2 regions of the Pseudonocardia sp. ICBG601 genome follow, and region 2 is predicted to be linked to the other one. Evidence: riboswitches for the same ligand, from Rfam matches in the RefSeq annotation. Region 2 holds a riboswitch; the other holds the start of a gene.
The links. A riboswitch is a leader RNA that binds a small molecule or an ion and turns the genes downstream of it on or off. The one in region 2 is predicted to bind S-adenosylmethionine.
Positions count from the first base shown of each region.

Region 1: another riboswitch for S-adenosylmethionine. It lies ahead of thrC (threonine synthase); the one in region 2 lies ahead of KPL57_RS64395 (aminotransferase class V-fold PLP-dependent enzyme).

Region 1 covers NZ_JAHLJA010000148.1:2,654,565-2,660,260, reverse strand. The annotation lists gene lepA (translation elongation factor 4) at 1-304, opposite strand, end outside; gene cynS (cyanase) at 537-1,001, shown strand; gene rpsT (30S ribosomal protein S20) at 1,173-1,436, shown strand; gene holA (DNA polymerase III subunit delta) at 1,547-2,515, opposite strand; SAM riboswitch class I at 2,656-2,809, shown strand; gene thrC (threonine synthase) at 2,816-4,084, shown strand; partial or broken gene KPL57_RS42055 (ComEC/Rec2 family competence protein) at 4,325-5,696, opposite strand, start outside.
Region 2 covers NZ_JAHLJA010000253.1:1,985-7,680, forward strand. The annotation lists gene recO (DNA repair protein RecO) at 1-277, shown strand, start outside; gene KPL57_RS64370 (hypothetical protein) at 501-863, shown strand; gene KPL57_RS64375 (isoprenyl transferase) at 917-1,717, shown strand; gene KPL57_RS64380 (hypothetical protein) at 1,738-2,130, shown strand; gene KPL57_RS64385 (DUF2795 domain-containing protein) at 2,169-2,546, opposite strand; gene KPL57_RS64390 (hypothetical protein) at 2,618-3,298, opposite strand; SAM riboswitch class IV at 3,372-3,486, shown strand; gene KPL57_RS64395 (aminotransferase class V-fold PLP-dependent enzyme) at 3,530-4,888, shown strand; gene KPL57_RS64400 (Fur family transcriptional regulator) at 4,897-5,349, opposite strand; gene KPL57_RS64405 (helix-turn-helix transcriptional regulator) at 5,346-5,696, opposite strand, start outside.

The DNA.
Region 1 (5,696 bases), on a different contig from region 2:
CGTAGGTGAAGTCGACGTGGCCCGGGGTGTCGATCAGGTGCAGCACGTGCTCGGTCTCGACACCGTCGGCGTTCTTCGCGGTCCACGGCAGCCGCACGTTCTGCGCCTTGATCGTGATGCCGCGCTCGCGCTCGATGTCCATCCGGTCCAGGTACTGGGCCCGGGCGTCACGCGCGCTGAGCACCCCGGTGACCTGCAGCATCCGGTCGGCCAGGGTCGACTTCCCGTGGTCGATGTGGGCGATGATGCAGAAGTTCCGGATGCGCTCCGGCGGGGTGAACGTGCGGTCGGCGTACGTCGTCACTCAGCTGTACTCGGCTTTCGCTCATGCGTGGGGCTTCGGGCACTTCGGGTGCTCAGGGCACTCGGGGCTCGGGGCACTGGGACCCATCGTCCCATGTCGGGCCGGGCGACCGCCGTGGTGGCACCGCAGGTCGTCACACGCCGTTCACGCGCGGGCTCCCGGCGTTGCCGCCCCCGGCCCGGGGCGCGCACGATCGGGTCCGCCCCACGCCGCCCGACGCAGGAGGATCACCGTGTTCGTCAGCCCCCTCACCCCGCTCGACCGGCTCGGCGCCGCCCGCATCGTGCTGGCCCAGAAGAAGCGGCTCGGCCTGCGCTGGGACGCGGTCGCCGAGGCCGTCGGCGCGTCCCTCGAATGGTCCACCTCGGCCCTGCTGGGCCAGCAGACGATGACCCGCGAGCAGGCCGAGACCGCCGGGAACCTGCTGGACCTCGACGCCGACGTCGTCGACGCCCTCACCCTCCCGCCGGTCCGCGGCGCGGCCGCGGTGGACCTCACCGACCCGCTGGTCTACCGCCTCTCGGAGATGGTGCAGGTCTACGGGACGACGATCTCCGAGCTCGTCCGCGAGGAGTTCGGCGACGGCATCGTGTCCGCGATCGACTTCGAGCTCGACCTCGCGCGGGTGCCCGACCCGAAGGGCGACCGGGCCGTGATCACGCTGAACGGGAAGTTCCTGCCCTACCGCGTCTGGTGACCCGGCACAGGGCGCGACGACGCCGCTGGTAACCTTGTGCGTCGAGCGCTCGGCGTGCTCGCCCGAAACGGCCTGGACCCTCTCTCCAGTGATGCTGTTCGGTGCCGCCGGAGCGGACCCGGACGAGAACACTCACCAGCCGACCAGCAGGCAGGAAGACCAGAGGCAGACGTGGCCAACATCAAGTCGCAGATCAAGCGAGTCAAGACCAACGAGAAGCGCCGGCAGCGCAACAAGTCGGTGAAGTCGTCGGTCAAGACCGCGATCCGCCACTTCCGCGAGGCCGCCGACTCCGGCGCCGACAACGTCGTGGAGCTGCAGCGCAAGGCGGCCAAGGCCCTCGACAAGGCGGCCGGCAAGGGCGTCATCCACCGGAACCAGGCGGCGAACCGCAAGTCGGCCCTGGCCAAGCGTCTCAACGACGTCCAGGCCTGAGCCACCCCGGTTCTTCCGACGACGGCGCCGCCCCACCCGGGCGGCGCCGTCGTCGTGTTTCCGGGCCCGCCCGGGGTCGCGCCGTCGGTGCGCTCCGGGGTCCGGCCGGGTCAGCGCGGGGTGCGCGCGGAGACGACGGCCAGCACGGCCCGCTCCAACGCGTACCCGGCGTCCGCGGCGACACCCTTGACGTCGGCGTTCACCCGCGCCGTCGCCGCGATCGCGACGGCGAGCTGCTCCGGGCGCCACTGCCGGACCGTCTGCTGCGCCTTCCGGATCTTCCAGGGCGGCATGCCCAGCTCCCCGGCCAGCCGGTTCGGGTCGCCCCGCCCGGCCGAGCCGACCTTGGCCAGTGTGCGCACCGAGTCCGCGAGCGCGTCGGCGATCAGCACGTGCGGGACACCGAGCACCAGCGCCCACCGCAGCGCCTCCATCGCCGCCCGCCGGTCCCCCGCGACCGCCGCGTCGGCCACCGCGAAGCCCGAGGACTCCGCCCGGCCGCGGTGGTAGCGCCGCACCCCGGCCTCGTCCACGGCACCACCGGTGTCCGCGACGAGCTGCCCGGCCGCGGCCGCCAGCTCCCGCAGGTCCGACCCGACCGCCTCGACCAGCACCGCGAGCGCCCCGGGCGTGATCGTGCCGCCGTGGCGGCGGACCTCGTCACGCACGAAGTCCGACCGCTCGTCGGCGCGGGTGATGCGGTTGCAGGTGACGGTGTGCGCCCCGGCCTTGCGCATCAGGTCCAGGACCGCCTTGCCCTTCGCTCCCCCGGCGTGCTGGACCACGAGCACGATCCCGTCGGCCGGGTCCTTCACGTAGTCGGCGATGGCGGCGGTCATGTCCTTGTTCGCGTCCTGACCGTGGGTGAGCACGATCACCCTGCCCTCCGCGAAGAGCGAGGGGCTGAGGTGCCCGGCGAGCTCGCCGGGTGCCACCTCGGAGGTGCGGAAGCGGCGCAGCTCGGTCTCCGGATCGCGCTGCCGGGCGCGCCGGACCAGGTCGGACACCGCCCGCTCGGCCAGGAACTCCTCGTCCCCGACGACCAGCTGCAGCGGGCCCGGTTCGCTCGTGCTGCTCACACCCCCATGGTGGCCCACACCCCCGACAACGGGTGAGCCGCGTCCCGACCGGAGGACGTCGTCTGGCGGTGGGGTGCCCCGCTCGCGTACGGTCGTCGTCGACTCCGGCGCCCGGCGTCCGGAGCACCACAACCGCATATGGCTCATCCAGAGGGGCAGAGGGAACGGCCCGTTGAAGCCCCGGCAACCGGCGTCGCACGACGATCCGCCCAGACCTGCGCATCCCGCGTGGTGAGGACGTCGACGAACACGGTGCCAATTCCGGCCCGCCACGTCCGGCGGGACAGATGAGGAGATCTCGTGACTCTCACTGCTGCGCCCGAAACCACCTCCGCCTACGACCTCGGTTCCGCGCGCGCTCTCGCGTGCCGCGAGTGCCGCCACGAGATCCCGCTCGCCGCGGAGTTCGCGTGTCCGCGCTGTTTCGGCCCCCTCGAGGTCGCCTACGAGTTCCCGAAGGTCACCCGCGCCTCCATCGAGGCCGGGCCGAAGTCGATCTGGCGCTACAAGGACCTGCTGCCGGTCCCGTCGACCGTCGAGCAGCACGCGAACACCGAGCCCGGCCTGACCCGGCTGATCGAGGCCGACAACCTGGCCCGCGCGCTCGGCGTCCGCAAGATCTGGATCAAGGACGACACGGGCAACCCGACGCACTCGTTCAAGGACCGCGTCGTCGCCGTCGCGCTCGCCGCCGCCCGTGAGCTCGGCTTCTCGGTGCTGTGCTGCCCCTCGACGGGCAACCTGGCCAACGCCGTCGCCGCCGCGGCCGCCCGCGCCGGCTGGGACTCGGTCGTGCTGATCCCGTCCTCGCTGGAGCAGGCGAAGATCGTCACCACCGCCGTCTACGGCGGCACCCTGCTCGCCGTCGACGGCAACTACGACGACGTCAACCGGCTCGCCACCGAGCTGGCCGCCGAGCACGAGGACTGGGCGTTCGTGAACGTCAACGTCCGGCCGTACTACGCCGAGGGCTCGAAGACCCTGGGCTACGAGGTCGCCGAGCAGCTCGGCTGGCGGCTCCCGCAGCAGGTCGTCGTCCCGGTCGCGTCCGGCTCCCAGCTCACCAAGATCGACAAGGGGTTCACCGAGCTCGGCACCCTGGGTCTGGTCGAGCCCACCCCGTACACCGTGTTCGGTGCCCAGGCCACCGGCTGCTCGCCGGTCGCGCGGGCCTTCGAGGCCGGCCACGAAGTGATCCAGCCGCAGAAGCCGGACACCATCGCGCGCTCGCTGGCGATCGGGAACCCGGCCGACGGCCCGTACGTCCTCGACTCGGTGCGCCGCACCGGCGGCTCGGTCGGCCACGTCTCCGACGAGGAGGTCGTCGCCGGCATCCGGCTCCTGGCCCGCACCGAGGGTGTGTTCGCCGAGACCGCGGGCGGGGTCACCATCGCGACCACCAAGAAGCTGCTCGAGGCCGGGGCGCTCGACCCCGACGCCGAGACCGTCCTCATGATCACCGGCGACGGCCTCAAGACCCTCGACGCCGTCTCCGGCGAGGTCGGCCCGACGGCGACCGTGCCGTCGACGTCCGCCGCGGTCCGCGAGGCGCTGGCGAACCTGGGCTGACCGGCCCCGCCGGCCGGGCGCCGGACGGGGGTCGCCCCGCGCGACCACCGTCAGCCCGGCCGGGTCGTCGCCGGTCAGGGCCAGGTCACCGGACCGGTCGGTGCGGGCGACGACGATCCCCGCCCCGGCCAGCCGGTCCACCAGCTCCGGGTTGGGGTGCCGGTAGCTGTTGCCGTTGCCGACGCTGATCACCGCCGCCCGCGGCGCGACGGCCGTGATCAGCCGCGGGACCACCTTGCGGGACCCGTGGTGGGGCATCTTCAGCACGTCCGCCCGCAGGTCGGCACCGGAGTCGATCAGGTCGTCCTGGGCGACCAGCTCGGCGTCGCCGGTCAGCAGGATCGTCGCGGCCGGGGTGGTCGCGCGCAGCAGCAGCGAGATGTCGTTGACCGCCGTCCCGTCGCTGCCGTCGACCGTCAGGGGCGGGTGGACCGGGCCGAGGACCTGCAGGCGCAGCTCCGGCCAGCCCAGCTCCATCCCGCGCGCGAGCCCCACCACCGGGGCACCGGCCTCCTCGGCGCGCCGGGTGATGTCGCGCAGCCCGGACGCCGGTTCCCGTACCGGCCCGACGGCGATGCCGCCCGCGGCGCGGCCACGCAGCGCGCCGGCGAGGCCGCCGTCGTGGTCGGCGTGGAAGTGGGTGATCACCACGAGCTCCAGGACCCGGACGCCGAGCCGGTCCAGGCAGGTGTCGACGGCGTCGTCGGTCGGCCCGGTGTCGACCAGGACGGCGTGCCCGGGGGTACCGGTGGCGAGGACGAGCGCGTCGCCCTGACCGACGTCGCAGGCCACCATCCGCCATCCGGCGGGCGGCCAGCCGGGCGGTGCGAACCGGGTCGGGACGAGGACGACGAGCAGCCCGACCAGCAGGGCCAGCAACAGCGCCCGCAGCCGGGGCACCCGGCCCATCGCCAGCAGCACGACCAGCACCCCGGTGAGCAGCAGCGCGCCGCCCGCCCCCGCGGGCCACGGCACGGTGGCACCGGGCACCGCGGCGGCCCGGTCCCCGACCACCACCAGCCACCACACGAACGGTCCCGCCAGCCAGGCGCAGCACCACGCGGCGGCCGGGCTCACCGCGGACAGCACCGCGCCGAGCACGCCCAGCACCGTCGCGGGGGCGACGGCGGGCGCGGCGAGCAGGTTCGCCACCACGGTGACCAGCCCGACTCCCCCGTTGAGCCCGGCGATCACCGGCGCGGTGGCCAGGGCCGCGGCGACCGGGACGACCAATGCCTCGGCCGGTCCGGACGGCAGCCCGCGCCGTCGCAGCGCCGCCGTCCAGCCCGGACCGAGCAGCACCAGTGCGCCGGTGGCGACGACGGAGAGCACGAACCCGGCGTCGACGGCCAGGGCGGGGGCGGCCAGCAGCAGGCCGAGCACGGCCACCGCCAGCGCGGGCACCGCCGATCGGGCCCGGCCGGCCGCGAACGCGATCAGCACCACCCCGCCCATGACCGCCGCCCGCAGTACCGACGGTGACGGCCGGGCCAGCACGACGAACCCGACCAGGGCGAGCATCGCCGCCGCGGCCGCGATCCGCGGGTCGGTCCGGAACAGGCGCAGGAGGAGCAGCACCGCCCCGGTGATGATCGCGACGTTGGCCCCGGAG
Region 2 (5,696 bases):
CCCCCCGGCCCCCGAGACGGTGGCGCTGCTCATGGCGCTGCTGCACGGCGACTGGGACACCGCCGACGCCTCGGGCACCCCGACCCGGCGGGAGGCCAGCGGCCTGGTCGCGGCGCACCTGCAGTGGCACCTGGAGCGCCAGCTGCGCTCGCTGCCCCTGGTCGACCGCCGCGCCCGGGTCCGGCCCGCCGCCGTCGTCGCGCCGGGTGCGCCGGGGACCGCCCCGGAACCGCCGGACGGCGGTGCGCCGACACCTCCGGACGCGCTGTCCGACTAGTTCGATCGGCCCGGTGTCCCGATCGGGCTGCCGTGAGCGGCCCGTATGCTTCGTCGAGCGGTTGACGTTCCCGGTGCGCCGCCCGCCGCGGTGCCGCCGGTCGCGGCGCACGGCGCTTCCGCCGACTCCACCGGGTGAACGTCGCTCAGGACAGGCAACCGGTTGCGCGGTCTCGTTATCCTCCTGTGATCGAGGGGACCCCAGCCCCGTCGGAGAGGCAGTCGTGAACCGACCCCACACACCGCCGCCGGACGACGACCACACCGCTCGCACCCATCGTCTCCCGGCCGCCACGCAGCGGATCCCGGTGCCGCCCACCCAGCAGCTGCCGGCCCGCACCGAGGTCATGCCGGAGTCCCCGCAGGACGGGCCGACCCGCGCGATGCGTCAGGTCCGGGCCCGCACCGAGGACGGCGCCTGGCCGGCCATCCCGATGCTGCCGGTGATCCGGCCCGACGAGTCCGAACCGCTGTCGGAGGTCGACCGGGTCCACGGGCACCGCGGGATGCGCCGGCTGCGCGAGACCATCGAGCGGCTGGAGGACCCGGCCGTGCCGGCCTGGCCCCAGCCCGACCAGCGCGACTGAGCCCGACCACCGCGGCCGAGCCCGGCCATCGGCCCCGACGTAGGGTCGGTGACGTGCCGTTCCAGCCTCCCGCACCGCATCCGTCCGGTGCCCGGCCCCCGGCGATCCCGCCGGAGCTGGTGCCGGGCCACGTCGCCCTCGTCATGGACGGCAACGGCCGCTGGGCCAACGCCCGTGGTCTGCCCCGCACGGAGGGGCACAAGCGGGGCGAGGCGTCGCTGATGGACGTCGCCCGCGGCTGCATCGACCTCGGTGTGCGCTGGCTGTCGGCGTACGCGTTCTCCACCGAGAACTGGCGGCGCAGCCCCGACGAGGTCCGGTTCCTGATGGGCTTCAACCGCGACGTCATCCGCCGTCGCGTCGACGAGATGGACGCGATGGGGGTCCGGGTCCGCTGGGCGGGCCGCCGCCCGCGGCTGTGGCGCTCGGTGATCAAGGAGCTGGAGATCGCCGAGGAGCGCACCCGCGGCAACGACGTGCTGAACCTGACCATGTGCGTCAACTACGGCGGCCGCGCCGAGATCGTCGACTCGGTGCGCCAGATCGCCCGGCTCGCCGCCGAGGGCCGGATCAACCCCGACAAGATCGACGAGCGGATGCTGGCCCGCCACCTCGACGAGCCGGACATGCCCGACGTCGACCTGTTCGTGCGCTCCTCGGGGGAGCAGCGGACCTCGAACTTCCTGCTCTGGCAGAGCGCCTACGCCGAGATGGTCTTCCTGGACACGCTGTTCCCCGACTTCGACCGGCGCCACATCTGGCAGGCGATCGAGATCTACGCACGCCGGGACCGGCGTTTCGGCGGGGCCGTGGACGCCGCGACGGGCGACGCCGCGACGGGGGTGACACCGTGAGCACCGATGTGATCACCGGGATGCTCGCCACCGCGAAGGGTGCGCTGGAGCGGTTCCACGACGTCACCGCCGCCGACGACGGCGCGCTGACCTTCGCCCACGGCGGCGTGCTGTGCGTGGTGCAGGGGACCGAGCTGGAGGAGGGGCTGCCCGTCCTCAACCTGACCTGCGTCGTGGCGTGGGACCTGCCGGACTCCGCCGACCCGGAGCACGACGTGCCGCGACGGGTCGGGCTCGGGGTGGGGGAGGGCCTGTTCGGCACGCCCCGGGTGGTGCGCGGCGAGCGCGGCTGGGACGTGACGCTGCGCTACGCCTTCCCCGCGGCCGGGCTGGGCGAGGGTCCGATGGGGACGCTGCTCATGCTCGTCGTGTCCTCCGCGTCGAGCATGCGGGCCGAGCTCGTCGGCGGCTGACCGGCCGGCCGGGGCGGTGCCCGCCCCGGCCGCGCGGGTCACTTCTTGCGGTTGGTGCCGAGCTCCTCGGCGATCGGGTTGACCGGGTCCACGTCCTTCGTGGACTCCGACAGCCCGGGACGGGTGTGCTCGGTGCGCCGCTGCGCGCGAAGCTGCTCGGTCTCCTCGGCCGACTCGTCCGCGGTGTCGCCCGCGGTCTGGCGCGCCGGGTCGTCGTCGGCCAGGTCCACGGCGGCCACCACGGCGGCGATCGAGGCGTAGTGCTCCTCGGCCGGCACCGCCCGCAGGGCCTCGACCGTCGCGGCGTCGGCCTCGTTGCGCTCGGCGGTCCACGCCAGGTCGTCCTTGCCGGCGGGGAACTCCAGGCCGTGCAGGGCGGTGCGGACGGCGTCGGACGTCGTCGTGCGGGTGGTCATGAGGTCACCTCTCGTCGGGATGCGTCCCGACCGGGTAGCCGCTGTGCGCCGGATGATGCATCCGGCGGGGATCAGTTCCCCGGGCCGTCCGCGGTGCCGTCCCGAGTGCCGTCCCGGGTCACCGCGTCCTCCGGGGCCGCCTCGCCGCTGCCGTCGAGGTGCACCAGCGGCAGCCCCGCCAGCTGGCCCGCGGTCATCCCGTGCGCGACGCCGAGGACGTCGTTCTGGGACTTCTTCAGCCGGGCGTCCACCAGGCCGGACAGGCTGTAGGCGACCCGGCCGAGCAGCCGGACCGTCGTCTCGTCGACGAGCGGGCGCGGGGTGGAGACGACGGCGACGCCCCGGGGCGTCCCGTCGTTGGACTGGGCCACGCCGATCGAGTACGACTCGCGCGGGTTCACGTGCCGGGAGGCGTAGTGATCGCGGAGCTTGAACACCATGTCGTGGAACCCGCTGACGTCCCCGTCGAGCTCCAGCGACGTCAGGTCGTCGGTGGTCAGCGTCTTCGTCCGGCCGGAGAAGCACCGCACGTAGCCGATCAGGGCGCCGGTCCACAGGGCCTCGACCAGCGCCGGGTCGGCGTCCACCCGCACCGGCCCGGACTCGGGCCCGCCCAGGGCGGTGACCAGGTGCTCGCAGCAGCGCAGCACGTACTGCAGGTCCTCGAAGACGGCGGCGAGCTGGGCCAGCTCGCCGGACTCCGGGACGTCGATCCGCCGGACCGTGGTGGGCGCGGGGTGCGTGTCCGTCATCGGTCAGACGCTATCCGGGGTGGCGATGCTCACGTGTCTCCATCTGAGACGGTCTGCTAGTTTCGTCGCCGAAGGTCACGAGTGCCAGCGCGAAGCCCCGGCTCGCTGGACGGCAACCCTCCTCCGCGGTGGGGTGCCCCGGGTGATGACCGGGCCGACGCGACACCCGCAGTCGGCAAGCGCGGATCCGTGCGCCACGCCGGGTCCCCGAGATCGGCCGGAGGCCCGATCATGACCCTCGCCCTGCCACGTCCCGTCCAGCACGCCCTGCCCCGCGTCGTCGGTGCGGACCTCACGGTCCCGCTCGTCGACGGCCGGTGGGCCCGCTACTGCGACCTCGACTCCGCCGCGTCGGCGCCGGCGCTGGAGCCGGTCGCTGCCCACGTCGCCGAGGTGCTGCCCTACCACGGCAGCGTGCACCGCGGCGCCGGCTGGACCTCGAAGGTCTGCACCGCGCTCGTGGAGAACGCCCGCGCCGACGTCGCCCGGTTCGTCCGGGCCCGCGCCGACGACGTCGTGGTGTTCACCCGCAACACCACCGACGCGCTCGGCCTGCTCGCCCGCGCCGTCCCCGGCCCGGTGGTGACCCTGGACCTGGAGCACCACGCGACGCTGCTGGCCTGGCGCGACCGCGAGCACCGCGTCGTGCCCGCCGCCGCCACCGTGGCGGCGACGCTCGATGCGTTGCGGGCCGAGCTCGCCGCCCGTCCCGACGCCGCGCTGGTCGCGGTCACCGGGGCGTCCAACGTGACCGGCGAGCTCCTCCCGGTCGCCGAGATCGCGCGGATCGCGCACGCCGCGGGTGCCCGGCTGTGCGTCGACGCCGCCCAGCTCGCCCCGCACCGGCGCGTCGACCTGGCCGGGTGGGACGCGGACTACGTCGCGCTGTCCGGGCACAAGCTCTACGCGCCCTACGGCGCCGGGGTCCTCGTCGGCCGCCGGGACTGGCTCGACGCCGCCGACCCGCACGTCGCGGGCGGGGGAGCGGTCCGATCCGTGTCCGTCGCCGACGGCCCGGGCGGCGGCACGGTCACGGAGTGGCTGCCGTCGCCGCAGCGGCACGAGGGCGGCACCCCGAACGTGCTCGGTGCCGCCGCGCTCGGAGCGGCTTGCCGGAGCCTGGACCCGCTGATCGACGACATCGTGCCCGCCCACGAGCGCGAGCTGGCCGACCGCCTGCACGCCGGCCTGGCGACGGTCCCCGGCCTGCGGACCCTGTCCTGCTTCGACGACGCGGGCGACCGCACCGCGACCGTCTCGTTCACCCTGGGCGAGCTGTCCGCCGGGCTGGTCGCGGCGGCGCTGTCGGCCGAGTACGGCATCGGGGTCCGCGACGGCCGGTTCTGCGCCCACCCGCTGCTGGCGCGGCTCACCGGCGGCCGCGACGCCGTGCGCGCGTCGCTGGGCCTGCGCACCGGCTCCTCCGACGTCGACCGGCTGGTCGACGCGCTGACCGATCTGGCACGGCGCGGCCCGGCCTGGACCTACGCCCTCGTCGACGGCCGGTGGGCGCCGACCCCGGACCCGCGTCCGGCGGACCCGTTCGCCCGCGACCGGGAGCTGCCCGCCGTCCCCGGCTGCGGGGACTGAGCCCGGTCTCAGCCCGCCGAGCAGCGGCCGCAGAGGCCGAAGACCTCGAGGGTGTGCGACACCTCGGTGAAGCCGTGCTTCTGGGCGACCGACTCGGTCCAGGACTCCACCGCCGGACCCTCGATCTCGACGGCGGCGCCGCACCGGCGGCACACGAGGTGATGGTGGTGGTGCTCGGTCTCGCAGCGCCGGTAGACGGCCTCGCCGGACGCGACCCGCAGCACGTCGACCTCGCCGCCGTCGGCAAGGGTCTGCAGGGTCCGGTAGACCGTGGTCAGGCCGATGCCCTCGCCGGCGCGCCGCAGCTCCTCGTGGATCTCCTGGGCGGACCGGAAGTCGTCCAGCCGGTCCAGCAGCGCGGTGACGGCGGCCCGCTGCCGGGTGGCGCGGATGCCGCGCGGCCCGGCGGTGGACCGCTCGGTGACCGCCGCCGCGGTCGTCCGGCCGGTCGTCTCCGTCACGTGTCCTCCTCGACGTGGGCGACGGCGTCCACCACGATGTGCGCCAGGTGGTCGTCCACCAGCGAATACAGCACCTCGCGGCCCTTCCGCTCGCCCTCGACCACCCCGGCGGCCTTGAGGACCCGCAGGTGCTGGCTGATCAGGGGCTGGGTGACCCCGAGCGCGTCCACCAGGTCGTGGACGCACCGCGAGTGTTCCAGCAGCTGCAGCACGATGGCGATCCGGACCGGCGCGGCGAGTGCCCGCAGCAGGTCGCCCGCGGCGGCCAGCGTGCGCGGGTCGCGGGTCGGGCCCGGCTCTGGCGCGGGGTGGTGGTCGTCGTCCGCGCCCGGGCCGACTCCCGGTGC